4 regions of the Nonomuraea sp. NPDC049607 genome follow, and region 1 is predicted to be linked to each of the others. Evidence: riboswitches for the same ligand, from Rfam matches in the RefSeq annotation. Region 1 holds a riboswitch; each other region holds the start of a gene.
The links. Region 1 has a riboswitch for cyclic di-AMP ahead of AB0J97_RS21785 (C40 family peptidase). Riboswitches for the same ligand answer to the same signal wherever they lie in the genome.

Region 1 (4,561 bases):
TTCCGCCGTTCCTACCAGGTCGCCGGGGCCGGGACGGGGGTCGGCGTCGTCGGGGGCGTCCTCGGGGGTGGTGGTGCTGTCCGACGGGTCGCCGGGGCGGCCCGCGCCGTCCTTTCCGCCTTTACCACCCTTGCCACGCTTGCCGCCCTTGCCGCCCTTGCCGTCGCCTCGGCCCTTGCCGGGCTTGCCCGGGGCGTCCGCGCTCTCGGCGGAGTTCTCGGCGGGGTTCTCGGCGGGGTTCTCGGCGGGGTTCTCGGCGTCCTTCGCGTGGGGGCGCTCGTCGGGGGTGGGGGGATGGAGGTGGCGGGGGTCCTCGGTGTCGGGGTCGGCGTCCGCGTCGGGGCGTTCGCCGGGGGTGGGACCGGAGGTGTCCGGGTCGTCCGGGTCGTCGGGGTGACCTGGGGACTCAGGGGGTTCGGTGGTGCCGGAGGGTTCCGGCGGGCCGCCGTCGCCGGGGCGCCCGTCCTCGTCGTCCCTGATGGCCACACCGCCACCGTGGCCCGCCGCGACCGCCGTACCGGGCTCGTCGGCCCCTCTGGCGACCGCTCCCGCGGGCTCGTCCCCCTCCCGGGGCGGGTCGTTCCGCTCGCTCATCTGCCTCCCCTTCACGCGAGCTGCTCTCGTACGTACTCGCGCCACCGTGCCGCCAGTGTCTCGGCGGTCAGCCCCACGGAGGCGAGCGCCTGATCGACGCCGGCCACGCGGGCATCACGGTAGAGCCGTACCAGGGTCCCGTCACCGAACCGGTCTGCGAGGAAGCGACACGCCATCCAGGCCTCCTGGTACGCCCGCGCGAGCCGTCCGGGGTCGGCTGCCGTGGGGGCGAAAGCCGCGGCTCCGGGCAACTCGCTCGGCAGCCGGCCGGCCCGTACTTCGGCGGCGAGTTCGGCGGCGGCCGTCCTGACGGGGAGTCCGGCGTCGCGGTAGGCCACGTAGTCGGCGAATCCTTCGTAGAGCCAGACGGGCAGCCGGTCGGTGCCCGCGGCGACGTGCGTGAGCTCGTGGGTGAGGACGACGTCGCGTCCGGTGGGGGTGAGCCGCGCGAAGGAGCCGGGGACGATGATCACCCTCGGGCCGTCGGCCACCGCGGCCAGCCCGTCCAGCGGGCCCGTGCCCGCCAGCCCGGCCGCCTCGGCGTCGGAGTCCGGTACGACGACCAGCGCGCGTACCGGCCGGCCGAGCAGCGCGGACACCCGCCGACCGGCGAGGTCGGCGCGCCGGGCGAGATCGGCGAGCACGCCGGGCTCGGCGCGATGCCCCACGACCACGGACCGTCCGCCGCGGACCACCTGACCGCCGCCGGCCCACAGATCGCGCGCCCCGGCGGGCAGGACGGCGCCGGGCGGCGCGTCGGCGACCACGAGAACCGCCGCCAGCAGCAGGACGGGCAGGAGCAGACGCGGACCGCGGAGGGACGGACGCACCTGCGAGGACACGGCCCGATGCTAGTCGGCCCGCGGCCCGCACGCCCCCTTCACGAGACCGGGCCCACGCCCTCTCCGCAAGGCGGGACCTGCGGTTCGCAGCAGGAAGCCGGACATGCGACAGGCCCCGGCCCGGACCGGGGAGGGTCCGGGCGGGGCCTGTTGTCACGCGCCGGGACGCACCGCGCCGACGAACGACGACTTCCGCCATCCGCCCAGTTTGTCGATGCGCACCCGTTCGCCGGTCCTCGGCGAATGGATCATCTTGCCGTGGCCGACGTACATGCCGACGTGGCCCAGCCCGTTGAAGAACATCAGGTCGCCCGGCTTGAGCTTCCGCCAGGAGACCTTGTGCCGAATGCGGGCGAACTGGCTGCTCGTCACGCGCGGGAGTCGCACCCCGGCCTTCTTCCAGGCGTACTGGACGAGTCCGGAGCAGTCGAACGCACCAGGACCCGTGGCCCCGTACCGGTACGGGTCGCCGATCTGGTGCTTGGCGACGGCGACGGCCTTGTGGGCCCTCACCTTCTGCCTGGCGGCCTTCGCCGCCTTGGCCGACCTGGCGCTCTTCGCCGCCTTGGCCGACCTGGTGGTGGCCGTCTCGGCGGTGCTGGACACCGCGGTGAGCCTGACGGCCGATTCGCTCACCGTCTGCGCCCCGGCCGGCACGGCATGGAGAACCGCACCTCCGGCCGTCACGGTCATCGTGAGTGCGGCGCCCTTCAGGGCGAGACGGGACAGACGGGGGTTATGCAGGGAGGTAGACAGGATTTCTCCTTGTGTCTTCCACGAACGCCTACCGGGTTAGCTGACGGATTCGGGCCTGGAAGTCGCCCTACGGCGCTGAACGCGCCGATTCACCCCTGATCCCGGGGGATGACGGGATCTTTGGGTCCCCGGCTCCGTGCCTCCTGGCTGCACGGACTCGGCAGGTCGCCACTCGATTGATATGCCTGAATGGGGATATCGGCGGCGACCGACGGATTTTTATGTGGTCCACATCGGGGGTTCCGATGTCGATTCGCGGCTCGCATGGCTTGCCGACCGCGACGCCAGAAACTACGCCGAGGGGTCAAGAAAGTGCAAAGGGGGAGTCAGGTTGTAAAGATCAAATAAAGGCACGAGTAAGGGACGAAACCCCTGCTGGAGCCACAGGCTCCGTTACCTAAATGTGACCCTTCTCACACTTCCTGACGCAGGCGCTTGTCAGGGCCCTTTGACACCTTTTGTCCCCTTCGTCCCACCGGCGGGCCGAGCGGGCACGCCGGTGGTCCCTGCGGCCTGCGAGACGGGCGGCCGAGGGCGAGTGTCGGGAGGAGTCCCGGTGGACCGGAGGTCAGGGGCGGATGGCTCCGACCAGCGGGCGGCGGTAGTCCGAGAGCCGGACGACCTTCACGACGTCGCCCGTCTGCGGCGCGTGGACGATCTTGCCCCCGCCCGCGTAGATGCTGACGTGCCCCAGCCCCTCGCTGAAGATGAGGTCCCCGGGCTGGAGGTCCTTGATGTCCACCTTGCGTCCGGAGCCCCAGGCCCACTGCTGCCACGTCGTACGCGGCAACGAGACGCCGGCCGCGCGCCAGGCGGCCTGGGTCAGCCCTGAGCAGTCGTAGCCGCGCGGGCCCGTGCCCCCGAAGATGTACGGCTTGCCGACCTGGGCGAAGGCGAAGCGCAGAACGGCGGCCGCGTTGCCCGAGGCGGGACCGGTGTACTTGATGCCGGTGCTGTTGGGGTTGCCCGGGTTGTAGGCCCCCAGCTTGTCCAGGAGCTTCTTCTGCTCGCCGACCAGCTTCAGGACCTCGGCGCGCTCCTTCTGGACCGCGTCCCGCTCCTTGTCGGCGTCCGCCAGGGCGGTCTCGGCGTTGTCGCGCTCGACCTTGAGCCCCTTGTTCTCGCGGTCGAAGGCGGCCAGCTTCTCCAGCCGCTCGCGCGAGAGCTGCCCGGCCATGGCCATCCCGGCCAGCAGGTTCTCGGGGTCGTCCGCGCCCATCAAGCCCGGCAGGGACGCGACGTCCCCGCCCAGCTTGTACGAGTCCACCGCCGCCCTGATGATGTCGGCCCGCAGGTCGGCGACCGTCTGCAGCTTCTGCTTGTAGCGGTCGTTCAGCTTGGTGTAGGCGTTCTTGGCCTTCTTGTACTCCTCGGTCGCCGTGTTGTACCGGTCGACGACCTTGTCGGCCTTGTCGTTCAGCTTCTCCAGCTTGGCCTTGGCCTGCTTGAGAGTGGGCTTGGGATCAGCGAGCGCCGCACCCATCGGGACCGTCATCAGCCCGATCGCGAGACCCGCCGCCAACGTGACCCGGCCAAACCTCACAGCGTCGCCTCCCAGGGATTACACCTGGGGCGAAATAGTACAGAAGTGGCGAGTGGGGTCTCGCCAATAGTGCTAATTCGTAACTTATGCGCGGCCCAACCGGCGCAGCAGCAGACCCGACGGAACGGGTCTGGCGCCCATCCGGCGGACGGACTCGGCCACCTCCCGGTCGGAGGAGACGACGGCGATGGCCCGGCCGGGCGGCTCGGCGCGGACGAGCCGGCGGATGAGGTCGTCGGCGATCTCCCCCGGCGCGCTGAACAGCACCCGCACCCCGCGCGGCGCCACCACCTGCACGGGCGCGTTGAGCTCTGCACCGTCGAAGACCACCGTCACCTCGACGCGGGTCTGCGCGACCAGGCCGCCGAGGCCGGTCATCAGCCGGTTGCGCTGGTCGGCGAGGGTGAACGTGCCGTAGCCGGTCTTGGTGACGTTGTAGCCGTCGATGATCAGATGGACCTGCGGCAGCGCCAGGAGCTGGTCGAGGAGCTGCGGGTCGTCGTCGGCCAGGGCCCGCGCCGGCACGCCGCGCACCCCGGGACGCTCGCCGGTGCTGGCCGCGACCGAGTCGGCGGGCTTGCTGATCGTGGTGGGCAGCGCCAGCTCCCTGCGCAGCCCGGCCGAGGCGTCCTGGAGCGCGTCGAGCAGCACCCTGATGCGGGCGTCCTCGATGCTGCGGCCCTCGCGGGCGGCCCGGCGGGAGGCTTCGAGCTGCCTCTCCACGTCGGCCAGCCGCTCGCGCAGGCGGCGCAGCTCGGCCTCGCCCGCGTTGCCGGCCGTGGAGGCGGCGTGCCGGGCGTCGTCGGCGGCCTGCTCCATCTCCTCG
Region 2 (4,561 bases), on a different contig from region 1:
ACCCGTCACAAGCTAACCCGGCCTGCTTAAGCCGCAAGAAACGACACGTGAACAATGGAGGGTATGAACTCGCTGATGCTCAACACCGACGGTGTGCAGATACCACAGCTCGGCTTCGGCGTCTGGCAGGTCTCTGCCGACGACGCCGAGCACGCCGTGACGACCGCGCTGCGCGCCGGATACCGGCATGTCGACACCGCCGCCGCCTACGAGAACGAGGAGGGCGTCGGCCGGGCCGTGCGCGCCGCCGGGGTGCCACGGGAGAAGGTGTTCGTCACCACCAAGCTGTGGAACGGCGACCACGGGCGGGCCGAGCAGGCCTTCGACGAGAGCCTGGCCCGCCTGGGCCTCGACTACGTAGATCTTTTCCTGATCCACTGGCCGGTTCCGGAGCAGGACAAGTACGTGCAGGCCTGGCGGGCGCTGGAGAAGATCTACCGTGACGGCCGGGCCAAGGCCATCGGGGTCTCCAACTTCACGGTCGCCACCCTGACCCGGCTGATGGACGAGACCGACATCACGCCCTCGATCAATCAGATCGAGCTGCACCCGTACTTCCAGCAGCGCGAGATGCGGGCCTTCCACGAGGCCAACGGCATCCTGACCGAGGCGTGGAGCCCGCTCGGGCAGGGCAAGGGGCTGCTGGCCGACCCGGCGCTGCGCGTGCTGTCGGAGAAGTACGGCAAGACGCCCGCGCAGATCGTGCTCCGCTGGCATCTCCAGCTCGGCAACGTGGTGATCCCCAAGTCGGTCACCCCGGCGCGGATCGAGGAGAACATCGACGTGTTCGACTTCATCCTCGACTCCGAGGACCTGGTGGCCATCGGCGCGATGAACTCTGGGCGGCGCATCGGGCCCGACCCCGACTCGTTCAACCTGACCTGAGCGCTCTACGATCTCGGGCGTGCGACATTTCACCTGGGGAATAGCGGCGACCGGCGGCATCGCGCGTACCGTGGGGGCGGCCATCGTGGCCGAGCCCGGCATGCGGGTGGCCGCCGTCGGCTCGCGGAGCCTGGTCAGGGCGCGGGCCCTGGCCGACGAGCTGGGCGCGGAGTCGGCCTACGGCTCCTACGAGGCCCTGTGCGCCGATCCGGCCGTCGACGCGGTCTACGTGGCCACGCCGCACGCCCAGCACCTGGAGGTGGCCGAGGCGGCCATCGCGGCGGGCAAGTCCGTGCTGTGCGAGAAGCCGCTGGCGGCCAGCGTGGCCGACGCCGAGCGCATGGTGGCGCTGGCCCGCGCGGCCGGGGTCTTCCTCATGGAGGCCATGTGGATGCGGTTCAACCCGCTCATCCAGCGGGTGGCGGCCGATCCGCGTTTCGGGGAGATCCGCTCGGTGCGGGCCTCGTTCGGGTTCGCGCTGCCCTACGACCCCGCCCATCGGCTGTGGGCGCCGGAGCTGGGCGGCGGGGCCCTGCTCGACCTGGGGATCTACCCGTTCGGGCTGGCGCAGCTCCTGCTCGGCATGCCGCGTGAGCTGCGGATCACCGGCTCGCTGGCGCCGAGCGGGGTCGACGCGGAGGCGGGCGGGGTGCTGCTCTACCCGGACGGACGGCGGGCGCTGGTGGACGTGTCCCTGCTCGCCCATCACGCCAACGACGCGAGCGTGGTGGGCACGTCGATGCGGGCCGACATCCTGGCGCCGTTCTGGGCGCCGCAGCGGGTGCTGCTGTCGGGGCCGTCGATGGAGACGGAGGAGCTGGTGCTCGACCCGGCCGACAACGGGTACGCCGGGGAGCTGCGCGAGGTGCGCGCCGCCACGGCCGAGGGCCGGACCGAGAGCGCCGTCATGCCGCTTGACGAATCCCTTGCCATGATGGGGCTTCTGGCCGACGCGCGGGGGCAACTCTCCTAGCTGCGCCTTTAGGCACTTGCCTTCTTCTTGCCCGATGTATTACCTTGTGGGGCATCTCGCGGCAGACGTCCGGTTTGTCCGGCTTTGTCCAACCATCGCAAGACATTTCACAGGATCGTCCTGTGACCGCTGAATCCGCCTCCGGGCGGAACCGGGGACCCACGTCCTTTGGGGTGAATCGGCACTTCGGTGCCGTAGGGCAGCTTCCACGTCCGAACCCGTCAGCTAACCCGGTAAGCGGCATGGAAGCAAGGAGTAATGCCCTCGATGGCCAAGCACCGTCCCATCCGTGCCCCGAAGATCAACCACCTCCGCGCCGCGCTCGGCGCGACCATCATCGCCACCGCGATCGGCGCCCACGCCACCGCCGCCGGCGCCGACAGCGTCGACCCGGCCGCCTCCACCGGCCACTCGGCCGTCGCGCCGCAGGCCGCCGCCCAGGCCGGCAGGGCCGGGGAGACCCAGGTCAACGTCACCGCCGCACAGGTCCTGGCCGTGGCCAAGGCCCAGGTCGGCATCTCCGAGAACGCCTACGGCGGCGGCACCAAGTTCCAGAAGTGGTACGCCGACTCCCAGCGCGCCGCCGAGACCGTCGCCCGCGACGGCGGCAGCCGCCAGGACTACGTGAACGCCGCCTGGTGCTCGATGTTCGTCTCCTGGGTCGGCGAGCAGACCGGCGCCCGCCCGCAGGTCGGCTGGGACGCCTGGACCGTGGCCCACGCCAAGTGGTTCGCCGCCAACAAGCGCTGGGGCACCGAGGCCAAGCCCGGCGCCGTCGTCTTCTTCTCCTGGGGCGGCAGCAAGAGCCTGGACGCCATCCAGCACGTCGGCTTCGTCGTCAAGGACAACGGCAACGGCACGATCTCCACGGTCGAGGGCAACACCGGCAACGGCAAGGTGGAGGAGCGTGTCCGGCCGAAGTCGCAGGTCGTCGGCTACGGCTACCCGCAGTACGCGGGCTGACCTCCCCTGCTTCGAGCGCGGCTTCGAGCGCGCGTCCCGCACGAGGGACGCGCGCTCGCCGCGTCTCAGGGCCGGACCGCCACCAGCGAGTACAGCACCGGCAGGTGCGAGTCCCCGAACGGCAGCCGGTAGCGGCCGTCCTCGCCCTCGGTCAGCAGCCCGCGCGGGTCCAGCTCGACGGCGACGTGCTCGCCCAGCTCGGCCACCGTGAGCCCGGCGCGCGCCGCCGCCGTGACGATCTCGCCCACCGAGTACGGGTACTGGACGGTCTCCTGGGCCTCGGTCACCACGCCGGCGTCGGCGTACGTGCCGGTCACCGTCTCGCGGTGGGCCTGGCCGCCGCCGTAGGGCCAGTCGGCCACCAGCGGGTCGAGCGAGGCCACCGTCTGGTAGGCCGGATGCAGGTCGACCAGCACCAGCCGCCCGCCGGGCCGCAGCGCCATGGCCGCGCCGCGCATCCAGGCGGCCAGGTCGCCGATCCAGCACAACACGCCGTACGTGGCCACGGCCAGGTCGAAGCCCCCGGCCAGCGACTCGGGCAGCCGCTGCGTGTCGGCCTCCACGAACGTGGCCGCCAGCCCGGCCTCGGCCGCCAGGTCGCGGGCGCGCGCGACCGCCACCGGGGAGAAGTCGACGCCGGTCACCCGCGCTCCGAGCCGCGCCCAGCTCAGCGTGTCCATGCCGAAGTGGCACTGCAGGTGGAGCAGGTCCTTCCCGGCGACGTCGCCGGCCAGGCGGCGTTCGAGCGCGTAGAGGGTCTGCCGGCCGGCGAGGAAGGCGTCCACGTCGTAGAACCTGTCGGCGGGCGTGGAGCCGTGGACGCGGGCGCGCTCGTCCCAGAGGGCCCGGTTGGCGGGGAGGCCGGCTGCTGCGGGTTGGGGCATGGGCCGAGGATGGCACATCGGCCACGCGGTCGCACGACCGGTACCGTGCCCTGGACAACGAACGATCCGCCCCCGCGTGTCGATCCGGCGGGCGCCCGTTCGACGCTCGGGTGAGACCGGCTCCGCGGCGCGATCGCGGGCGGAAGGGACGGCAGAGTGAAGTTCATGATCGTCGGCAAGGCCAGCGCGGAGACCGAGGCGGGGGCGGTGCCCAGCCAGGAGGTCGTCGACAACATGCACGCCTACAACGAGGCGCTGACCAGGGCGGGGGTGCTGCTGGCCGCCGAGGGCCTCTACCCGAGCTCGCAGGGCGCGCAGATCGCCTACAGCGGCGGCCGCGCGAAGGTGATCGACGGCCCGTTCGCCGAGGCCAAGGAGCTGATCGCGGGGTTCTGGCTGATCCAGGTGAAGTCCAGGGAGGAGGCCGTCGAGTGGGCCCTGCGCGTGCCCGTCCCCGAGGGCTGCGACGGGATCGCGCTGGACGTGTGGCGGGTCTACGACGCCTCCGACGCGCCGGACGCGGCCTCGTCCGACCCGGTGGACGTCGAGCGGGAGCGGGCCATGCGCCGGCGCCTGGGCACGTGGGAGCCCTGACCGAGGCTTGCGGACCCCGGGCGGCGGCTGGTGTCATGTGCCGATGACGGCTTCCGAGGCACCCCGGACGATCGAGGCGGTGACGGCCTCCGACGCCCACCGGGCGGTCGAGGCGGTCTGGCGGATCGAGGCCGCGCGGCTCATCGCCGGCCTCGCCGGGCTGGTCCGCGACGTCGGCCTGGCCGAGGAGCTGGCCCAGGACGCGCTGGTCGCGGCCCTGGAGCAGTGGCCGGAGTCGGGCGTGCCACGCAACCCGGGCGCC
Region 3 (4,561 bases), on a different contig from region 1:
ATGGCGATGACGAAGGCCGACATGAAGCCGGACGTCGAGCCGGTCGCCGAGTCGTAACCGATCGCGAACAGGCCGAAGATCAGGCCGATCACGAAGTTCACGATCCCGAGGATGACGCCGTCGATGATCCTCGCGACCAGACGCTGCCACCACTCCGCCAGAGGGGCCGGAGCGCCCGGGGGCTGCACGCCGACGGGCTGACCGTAGGGCTGGCCGTAGCCGGGCTGACCGTAGGGCTGCGACTGCTGCTGCTGGCCGTATGCCTGGCCGTACTGCTGCTGGTCACCGTACTGCTGTTGCCCGTAGCCCTGCTGCTGCTCGCCGTACTGCTGCTGGCCGTAGCCCTGCTGCTGCTCGCCGTACTGCTGCTGGCCGTAGCCCTGCTGGCCCGAGGCGGGCTGCTGGCCGTAACCCTGCTGGCCGTACTGCTGCTGGGCGTAACCCTGCTGCTGGTCGCCGTACTGCTGCTGGCCGGAGGACTGCGGCTGCTGGCCGTAACCCTGCTGGCCCTGCTGGCCGTACTGGGCCTCCTGGCCGTAACCCTGCTGCTGCTGACCGTAGTCGGGCAGCGACTGGGGCTGCTGGCCGTACTGCGGCTGCTGGCCATAACCCTGCTGGCCCGAGGCGGCCTGCTGGCCGTACTGGGCCTCCTGGCCATAGCCGGGCTGGGTGTACTGCTGGCCCGAGGACTGCGGCTGCTGGCCGTAACCCTGCTGCTGGCCGGAGGCGGGCTGCTGGCCGTAACCCTGCTGGCCCTGCTGCCCGTACTGGGCCTCCTGGCCATAGCCCTGCTGCTGCTGACCGTAGTCGGGCAGCGACTGGGGCTGCTGGCCGTACTGCGGCTGCTGGCCATAACCCTGCTGGCCCGAGGCGGCCTGCTGGCCGTACTGGGCCTCCTGGCCATAGCCGGGCTGGGTGTACTGCTGGCCCGAGGACTGCGGCTGCTGGCCGTAGCCCTGCTGCTGGCCATATCCCTGCTGCTGGCCGTACTGGGGCTGCTGGCCGTAGCCCTGCTGCTGGCCGTGCTGCTGTTGCTGACCGTATTGGGGTTGCTGGCCGTAGCCCTGTTGCTGCTGCTGGCCATATGGGGGCTGGCCATAGGCGTCGTCCGCCCGGTAGCCGACCACAGTCACGTCCGGGTCGGGCTCACCGGGGCGACGGCCCTGGTGCTGCCCGTACTCGGGGTTCTCGCCGGATTCGTCCTGTGGATACGGCGGCTGTCCGGTGCTCACCGTGTCACCTCGCTTCGAGTGCGCATGTGGCACGTGTCAGGACACATGCCTGTGCTGCCCAACGTATCGACATAGGTATCAACAATCACCTTTCCAAGTGGTCAAGGTCCGCGTCACCCGATGTCAGATGCAGCAGCATGCGGGTGTTGCCAAGGGTGTTCGGTTTGACGTGTTCCAGATCAAGGAACTCCGCCACACCCTCGTCGTACGAGGCCAGCAACTCGGCGTAGACCTCGGGTGAGACCGGCGTGCCCTGGATGGGGCGGAAACCGTGCCTCGCGAAGAAGTCGACCTCAAAAGTCAGACAGAATACACGTCGCAGCCCCAGATCCTTCGCCTGCCGGACGAGTGCCGAGACGATCCGATGCCCGACCCCCATTCCCCGGCACGCCGGATCGACCGCCACCGTACGGACCTCGGCGAGATCCTCCCAGAGCACGTGAAGCGCGCCGCAGCCGACGACCTCCCCGCTCAGCTCGGCCACCCAGAACTCCTGGACGTCCTCGTACAGCGTGACCGTGGCCTTCTCCAGGAGCCGCGGACCCGCGCCCGCGTAGGTGTCCACGAGACGCCTGATCGCGCGCACGTCGGGCGTGCGGGCACGCCTGACCACGACCGCGGTCTCGGGGACTGCCACTTCGGCCACCTGCTCCATGGCTCTCCAGGGTACAGATCTCATTACGGCTCAGCCCTAAATCCCACGTCTCGGGCATCTCATCACATGCTGTGTCCAGATGAACACGCCCCGACCTGGAGCTTTCCTCCAGTCGTCACCCCCCAGAATGCTGGACAAAAGGTGCAGAAGCCCGCTTCCGTACGGCTACCCACGAGATCACCTTGTGACCCTTCAGTTGTGAAACCTCTACAGACTCGGTAGTTCCGGTTGAGCGCGAACCCGGAGTGCATTAGTGTCCAGCGACGATGTTCTCCGCGTAATGCGCGCGGAAAGACACGCCCAATTCCCGCAAGGGAAGCCGGGGAACCACCGGTGGCGAGCACCTCGCGCCACCACTCGGGGTGAATCCGATCATCTCGGTAGGGCTGCTCCGGCCCGAACCCGTCAGCTAACCCGGCCGGCGTCGATGAGAGGAGCTTGGTTGGTGAAGCGGACGCTCGATCGCGAGGGGAAGCCGGGGGGCAGGCACGCCCGTCCCCGGGAGCAGGCCAGGCGCTCACGTCGCCTCGGCGTCATCGGCGCCGCCGTCGCCGCGATGCTGTTCGCCGTACCCGTCGGTTCCGCCGCCGCCGACCCGAAGCCGTCGCTCTCCGAGCTGGCCGACCAGGTCGAGAAGATGCACGAAGAGATCGAGACGCTGACCGAGGAGTACAACGGGCAGCGCGAACGGCTGAAGTCCGCGCAGAAGGCCAACGACGCCGCCCAGAAGACCCTGGCCACCAGCGAGTCCGACCTGGCCGCCAAGCGCGCCAGGGCCACGCTGCTCGCCCAGAACGCCTACATCACCGGCGGCCTGGACAAGGCCCTGGTCTTCGCCCAGTCCGACGACCCTGAGACCTTCCTCGACCGGGCCGCGACCACGTACGCGCTCGAACAGCAGCAGGGCGAGGAGGTCAACCAGCTCGCCAAGGCCATGGAGGCCGCCGAGCGCGCCAGGTCGGGCGCCAAGACCCGCATCGCCGAGGTCCAGAAGATCGTCAGTGATCTTGAGGGCAAGCGCTCGAAGATCACCAAGCTGGTCGCCAAGGTCGAGAGCAACCTCTACCGGCGGGCCGTCGGCGAGGCCGGCCGCCCCGGCACCCGCGCCGTACGCGTCAACCTGCCGGTCATCGGCAACGGCAAGGCCGCCCAGGCCGCCAAGTGGGCCCTCACCCAGCAGCTCAAGCCGTACGTGTGGGGCGCCGAAGGGCCGCGCTCCTACGACTGCTCCGGCCTGGTGATGGCCGCCTACCAGCGCGTGGGCATCTCGCTCCCCCACTACACCGGCGACCAGTGGACGGCCGGCACGCACATCAGCCGCGACCAGCTCCGCGCCGGCGACCTGGTCTTCTTCTACAGCGACCTGCACCACGTCGGCATCTACATCGGCGGCGGCATGATGGTCCACGCACCGCAGACCGGCGACGTCGTCCGGATCTCCGCGCTCGGCAATCGGCCGTTCGCCGGCGCCGTGCGCATCGCGGACTGACCGGCGATTCACTTCGGAGTTCCGCGCCGTCAGATGAGCTGGCGGCGCGCCGCCCACGCCACGGCCTCGATCGCCGTGGCCACGCCGATGCGGTCGCAGATGCCTCTGAGCCGCCGGCGTACGGTCCGTCCGCTGATATCCAGCCGTCTCCCGACCCGGTCGACGGTCACCCCTCTGGCCAGTTCAGCCAGTAACGCCAAATCCGCGTGGCTCAGCTCAACGCCTTCAGTGAGCACATCCACCGGGAGCCCTCCCCCCAACAGCAGAACTCGGACCTTTCAGTGGAGCAAAGCCGCTCGTCTCGGTGAAGGTAAACGCATCGCGGAAAGGTCGTCAAGCACGACAATCGCCGCCCTTGACCAGTGCTATTGACATGATCACTTATATGTGACGTACTCCGCATATGTCGGCACGCCACGGTCCGCTATGAACGGTCCAAACGATCAATTCGGCGGCCCGGTCCAGCCCCCCATGAGCGCCACCGACCTCCTGGGTTTTGATCCCTCGGATCCGCAATTTGTGCGCGATCCGTACGTCCGATATCGAGAGCTCCGCGCGGCCGGGGCGATCTTCAGAACGCGCGGCGGGCTGCTCGTCACGACCACGTACGAGCTGTGCGCGGCCGTCCTGCGTGACCCGATGTTCGGTCACGGAACGTCCGCCCCCGTGGCGGAAGAGGCAGGTCAGCCCGGCAGGTCGTTCCTGCTCATGGACCCGCCCGATCACACCCGGTTGCGGAACCTTGTCAGCCGCGCGTTCACCCCGCGCATGGTCGAACGGCTCAGGCCGCGGGTCGAGGCGATCACCGCCGACCTGATCGGGCGGTTGCCGGAGGAGACGGAGCTGATTTCCGGCTTCGCCCACCCGCTGCCGGTGATGGTGATCAGCGAGATGCTCGGGGTGCCGCCGGAGGACCACGAGCGCTTCCGCGGATGGAGCGAGGCTCTTGCCCGCGGACTTGACCCGATGCTGACAGACGCTCTCATGTCGGAAACGGAGCGTTCCAGGAACGAGTTCCGCGACTACTTCCGCCGCCTGATCGCCCTGCGCCGCGAGCGTCCCGGTGAGGACCTCCTGAGCGCCCTCGCGCGCGTCGAGGAGTTGACCGAGGCCGAGTTGCTGTCGACCTGCGTGCTGCTGCTCGTGGCCGGCCACGAGACCACCGTCAACCTCATCGCGAACGGC
Region 4 (4,561 bases), on a different contig from region 1:
CGAGGGGGAGAGCTTCCCGTTCGGAGCCCTGTTCGGCGGAGCCGACCGCCACGACCGTTCGCTCGTGACGTTCCACCTGCTCTACTGCCAGGGCCTGCGCCGCGACCTGACCTGGCTGGCCGGACAGGTCGCGGGCGGCACGCTGAGCCCTGAGATCACCTGGCGCGGCGGCTGGGACGATGCCACCGAGGCCGTGACCGCCCTCCTCGAACGCCGCGTGCACGGCAAGGCGGTGCTCGACCTGGCGTGAGAGAGCAGGGTCAGTCCCTGCCCCCGGGACCGCGCCGATCGCCGTACGCGGCCAGCGGCGCGGTCGCGAGAAGGCGGTCGCGGAAGGGGTGGGCGTCGAGGGCCTGGAGGGCGGAGGCGAGGACGTCGGCCAGCGGGACGGGGAGCTCGGCGTCCAGGGCGGCGATGGCGAGGGCGGTGGCCTGCCATTCGGCCTCGATGAGAGGGAGCGCGTCGCGGCATCGTCCGGTGAGGTGCACGATGCGCTGGCGGGCGTCGTTGGGGCCGGGGCGGAGGTCGAGGTAGCCGGCGCGGCGCATCTGGGTGACGGTCTGGCTGGCGGCGGAGTGGGTGACGCCGATGGCGGCGGCCAGGTCGCGGATGGTCATGGGGCCGGTCTCGACCAGGGCGCGGACGACGGGGGAGTAACGGGGGCGGTAGTCGGGGAGCCCGAGGTCGGCGTACAGCCGGGCGATCGCGCCGTCGGTGCGCTCGTGGAAGGTGCGCATCAGGGTGCCGAGACTCTGGGGCATGTAGATATATTAGCGCTTATGTATTCCTCGATTGAGCCCTACGAGCAGGGCATGTTGGACGTGGGTGACGGCAACCTCGTCTACTGGGAGGTCAGCGGGAATCCGCATGGCAAGCCGGCGGTGATCGTGCACGGCGGGCCGGGCGGGGGCGCGTCCCCGGGGTGGCGGCGGTACCACGATCCCGAGGCGTACCGGATCGTCGTCTTTCATCAGCGTGGCTGCGGGAAGAGCACGCCTGATGCCGGGGAGCCGGAAACCGATCTGTCGGTCAACACCACGGCGCATCTCGTCGCCGACATGGAGCGGCTGCGGGAGCATCTCGGCATCGAGCGGTGGCAGCTCGTGGGGGCGTCCTGGGGGTCGACGCTGTCGCTGGCCTACGCCGAGCGGTATCCGGAGCGGGTGAGCGAGGTGATCCTGTTCGCGGTCACCGCCGGGCGGCCCTGGGAGATCGAGTGGATCACCCGGGACGTCGGGCGGATCTTCCCCCGGGAGTGGGAGCGGTTCCGCGACTTCCTGCCGGAGGAGGACCGGGGCGGGAACCTGGCGGCGGGCTACGCGAAGGCGCTGGCCGACCCCGAGCGGCGGGAGCGGGCGGCGATCGAGTGGTGTGCGTGGGAGGACACGCATGTGAGCCTCGACCCGGAGTTCCAGCCGAGCCGGAGATATCAGGACCCGGTGTTCCGGATGACGTTCGCCCGGCTGGTGACGCACTACTGGGGGAACGGGTGTTTTCTCGGGGAGAGCGATCTCGTTCGCGGGGTTACGCGGCTGGCGGGGGTGCCCGGGGTGCTCATCCACGGGAAGTACGACGTCAGCGGGCCCTTGGTGACGGCCTGGGAGCTGCACAAGGCGTGGCCCGGGAGCGAGCTGCACGTGGTGGGGGAGGGACACGGCGGGCTGGAGATGATCGACCTGCTGACCGCCGCGACGGACAAGTTCCGGGGCTGAACCACCGACAGCCCGGGCCGGCAAGGCTGTCAGGTGGTCACGCGAACAGGACGTCGGCTAGTTCATCGAGATGTGCACGTGGTCGTAGTGGTTCTCGGTGATGCTGCCGCGGTCGGACATCGCGCGCCAGCCCGAGCCCTGGTTGATGCGCTGCTTCCAGATCACGTACTTGACGCCGAGCTTGGCCTTGTTCTGCAGCGCCCAGGCGGCCAGGCGGTCGCCCAGGGCGTTGTTGACGGCGCTCGGCATGGTGCCGCCCGTGCTCATCATGAAGTCGCAGGCCCGGCCGAGCGGGTGCTCGCCGCTGGAGCCGGACCGGAAGCAGCCCACCTCGTACGGCAGCGAGAAGCTCTTCTGCACCTGCGCGCGCATCAGCCGGGTGCGCGGCGTGATGTTGTCCGAGCCGGACGGCAGCTCGGGCGCCCAGCTGCCGTCGGACTTCTTGCCCGGCCCGAACGGCACGAGGTCCTGGAGCTTCTTCTTGATGTCGTCGATGACGTCCTGGGCGTCGTCGCGCTGCTCGGCCACCTCCGCCGTGCCCGCCTTGAGCTCGGCCGCGAGCGCGGTGGCGGCAGCGGCGGCCTTCTTCTGGTCGTCGCGGGCCTTGGCCACGCTGTTGACGACGGCCTGCTGCTCGGCGGTGAGCTGTTCGAGCATGGCCACGTTGTTGCCGTCCGGGGTCAGCATGAAGCCGGGCAGGGAGGCGTCGCGGTTCTGGTAGCGCATCCGGGCGATCTCGGCGACCCGCTGCTCGGCCGTGGCCACCGCCTGCTCGGCGGCGGTGAGCCGCTGCTGTGCCGCCGTGGCGGCCTGCTGGGCCTTGGCCAGCTCGACCCGCTTGAGGTTGTACGTCTCGATGAGCTTGTCCACCTTGCTGTTGAGCTGCTTGAGCTGGGCCCGCAGCTCGGCCTCGGACGGCTTGGGCGCGGCCGAGGCGGCGGCCGGATGGATGAGCAGCGCGGTGGCGGTGATGAGGCCGATGGCAAGACTCGCGGGGGTCGAAGCCGCCACGTGGGTGTTCCTCTCCCTCTGCCGGCCGGGTTAGCTGACGGGTTCGGGCACGGGAGCAGTCCCTACCACTTGCGCGGATTCACCCCGGATGCGATGGGTCCCCGGCTCCCGGGCAACACGCCCGGGATTAGGCGTACAACGACCGTTTTGGCCGATGTCTAACGGGATATTAGTGGTAGATCACGAGTCATGCGACTTTAAGGAGAAATCAATTAGTGATCGATTCGTGATCGCAGCATGCGTGCCGCCTCCTCCGGCAGCACGTCGTTGACGAAGGCGCCCATGGCCGACTCCGAGCCCGCCAGGTACTTCAGCTTGCCGGGCGCCCGCCTGATGCTGAACAGCTCCAGGTGCAGGTAGGCCAGCTCGCGGCCGTACCGCACCGGCGCCTGGTGCCAGGCCGAGATGTACGGCATCGCCACCCCGAACAGCGCGTCCAGCGCCCGCAGCACCGAGGTGTACAGCGGCGCGAACGCGGCCCGCTCCTCCTCCGACAGCGCCGCCAGGTCGGGCACCTGCCGGTGCGGATACACGTGCACCTCGAACGGCCAGCGCGCGGCGGCCGGGACGAACGCCGTCCACAGCTTGTTGGAGGCGACCACCCGCGTGCCGGCGGCCCGTTCGGCGGCCAGCACGTCGGCGAACAGGTTGCCGCCCGTGTACCGCGAGGCCGCCCCGAGCTGGAGCTTGGTGCGCGGGGTCACGTAGGGGTAGGCGTAGATCTGCCCGTGCGGATGCGGGAGCGTGATGCCGATCTCCTCGCCCCTGTTCTCGAAGCAGAACACCTGCTCGACGCCCTCCATGCCGGACAGCTCGGCCGTGCGGTCGGCCCACGCCTCCATGACCAGCCTGACCTGGGCGTTGGAGAGCTTGGAGAAGGAGGAGGTGTGGTCGGAGGTGAAGCACACCACCTCACACCGCCCGACCCCCGGACGCACCTCACTCAACCCGCCGACATCCCCATAAGTCCCAAAATTTCCGGAGAAAGAGGGGAAGCGGTTCTCGAACACCACCACGTCATAGTCATGGGCCGGGATCTCCGACGCCCGCGTCCCGGACGACGGGCACAACGGGCACTCGTCGGCCGGCGGCAGGAACGTGCGCGTCTGCCGGTGACCGGCGATCGCGATCCACTCCTCGGTCAGCGGGTCGTAGCGCAGCTCGGAGGCCACCGGCCGCGGGTCGAGCGGACGCCGGTCGATCGCGCTCCGGTCGGCGTCGTCGCGCCGGTCGAAGTAGATCAGCTCTCGGCCGTCTGCCAGGTGGGTGATGGTGCGCTTCAAGGCGTGCCCTCCGCGATGATCAGTTCTCCGGCCCGTTCGGCCAGCTCGGTGCGTGCTTCCTCGGGCAGCCCCGCGTCGCTGATGACCACGTCGGCCTCGGTCAGCTCGGCGATCGTGCTGATGCCGACCGTGTTCCACTTGGTGTGGTCGGCGGGGACCACCAGCCGGTGCGCCGCGGCCACCAGCTCCCTGTCGGTCTCGGACTCCAGGAGGTTGGGCGTGGTGAACCCGGCGCGCAGGCTCATGCCGTGCACCCCGAGGAAGAGCGTGTCCACGTGCAGCCGGCGGATCGCCGCCACCGCCACGGGGCCGACGAGCGCGTCGGAGGGTGTGCGCACGCCGCCGGTCAGCACGACCGTGCGGTCGGCGCGCGGGTTGCGGTGGAAGACCTCGGCGACGGGGATCGAGTTGGTGATCACGGTCAGCTCGGGCACGGCGACCAGATGGTGGGCCAGCGCCCACGTGGTGGTGCCGGCGGAGAGCGCGACGGCGGTGCCCGGCCGGACGAGGGTGGCCGCGTGCCGCGCGATGGCCTCCTTCTCCTGCTGCTGGCGG

Region 2: another riboswitch for cyclic di-AMP. It lies ahead of AB0J97_RS29820 (CHAP domain-containing protein); the one in region 1 lies ahead of AB0J97_RS21785 (C40 family peptidase).
Region 3: another riboswitch for cyclic di-AMP. It lies ahead of AB0J97_RS03900 (NlpC/P60 family protein); the one in region 1 lies ahead of AB0J97_RS21785 (C40 family peptidase).
Region 4: another riboswitch for cyclic di-AMP. It lies ahead of AB0J97_RS50545 (hypothetical protein); the one in region 1 lies ahead of AB0J97_RS21785 (C40 family peptidase).

Annotation. Positions count from the first base shown of each region.
Region 1 is NZ_JBFAOV010000010.1:185,936-190,496, forward strand. Features, by position in the region: gene AB0J97_RS21775 (M48 family metalloprotease) at 1-594, opposite strand, end outside; gene AB0J97_RS21780 (hypothetical protein) at 606-1,436, opposite strand; gene AB0J97_RS21785 (C40 family peptidase) at 1,590-2,072, opposite strand; cyclic di-AMP (ydaO/yuaA leader) riboswitch at 2,203-2,365, opposite strand; gene AB0J97_RS21790 (NlpC/P60 family protein) at 2,761-3,687, opposite strand; gene AB0J97_RS21795 (NYN domain-containing protein) at 3,820-4,561, opposite strand, start outside.
Region 2 is NZ_JBFAOV010000017.1:82,192-86,752, forward strand. Features, by position in the region: gene AB0J97_RS29810 (aldo/keto reductase) at 64-885, shown strand; gene AB0J97_RS29815 (Gfo/Idh/MocA family oxidoreductase) at 905-1,858, shown strand; cyclic di-AMP (ydaO/yuaA leader) riboswitch at 1,976-2,113, shown strand; gene AB0J97_RS29820 (CHAP domain-containing protein) at 2,126-2,821, shown strand; gene AB0J97_RS29825 (class I SAM-dependent methyltransferase) at 2,887-3,705, opposite strand; gene AB0J97_RS29830 (YciI family protein) at 3,871-4,299, shown strand; gene AB0J97_RS29835 (RNA polymerase sigma factor) at 4,343-4,561, shown strand, end outside.
Region 3 is NZ_JBFAOV010000001.1:792,426-796,986, reverse strand. Features, by position in the region: gene AB0J97_RS03915 (RDD family protein) at 1-188, opposite strand, end outside; gene AB0J97_RS03910 (hypothetical protein) at 297-1,307, shown strand; gene AB0J97_RS03905 (amino-acid N-acetyltransferase) at 1,318-1,887, opposite strand; cyclic di-AMP (ydaO/yuaA leader) riboswitch at 2,175-2,326, shown strand; gene AB0J97_RS03900 (NlpC/P60 family protein) at 2,333-3,376, shown strand; gene AB0J97_RS03895 (LuxR C-terminal-related transcriptional regulator) at 3,406-3,618, opposite strand; gene AB0J97_RS03890 (cytochrome P450) at 3,896-4,561, shown strand, end outside.
Region 4 is NZ_JBFAOV010000073.1:13,958-18,518, reverse strand. Features, by position in the region: gene AB0J97_RS50560 (zinc-binding dehydrogenase) at 1-250, shown strand, start outside; gene AB0J97_RS50555 (MarR family transcriptional regulator) at 261-761, opposite strand; gene pip (prolyl aminopeptidase) at 780-1,712, shown strand; gene AB0J97_RS50545 (hypothetical protein) at 1,770-2,723, opposite strand; cyclic di-AMP (ydaO/yuaA leader) riboswitch at 2,729-2,867, opposite strand; gene galT (galactose-1-phosphate uridylyltransferase) at 2,936-4,006, opposite strand; gene AB0J97_RS50535 (DeoR/GlpR family DNA-binding transcription regulator) at 4,003-4,561, opposite strand, start outside.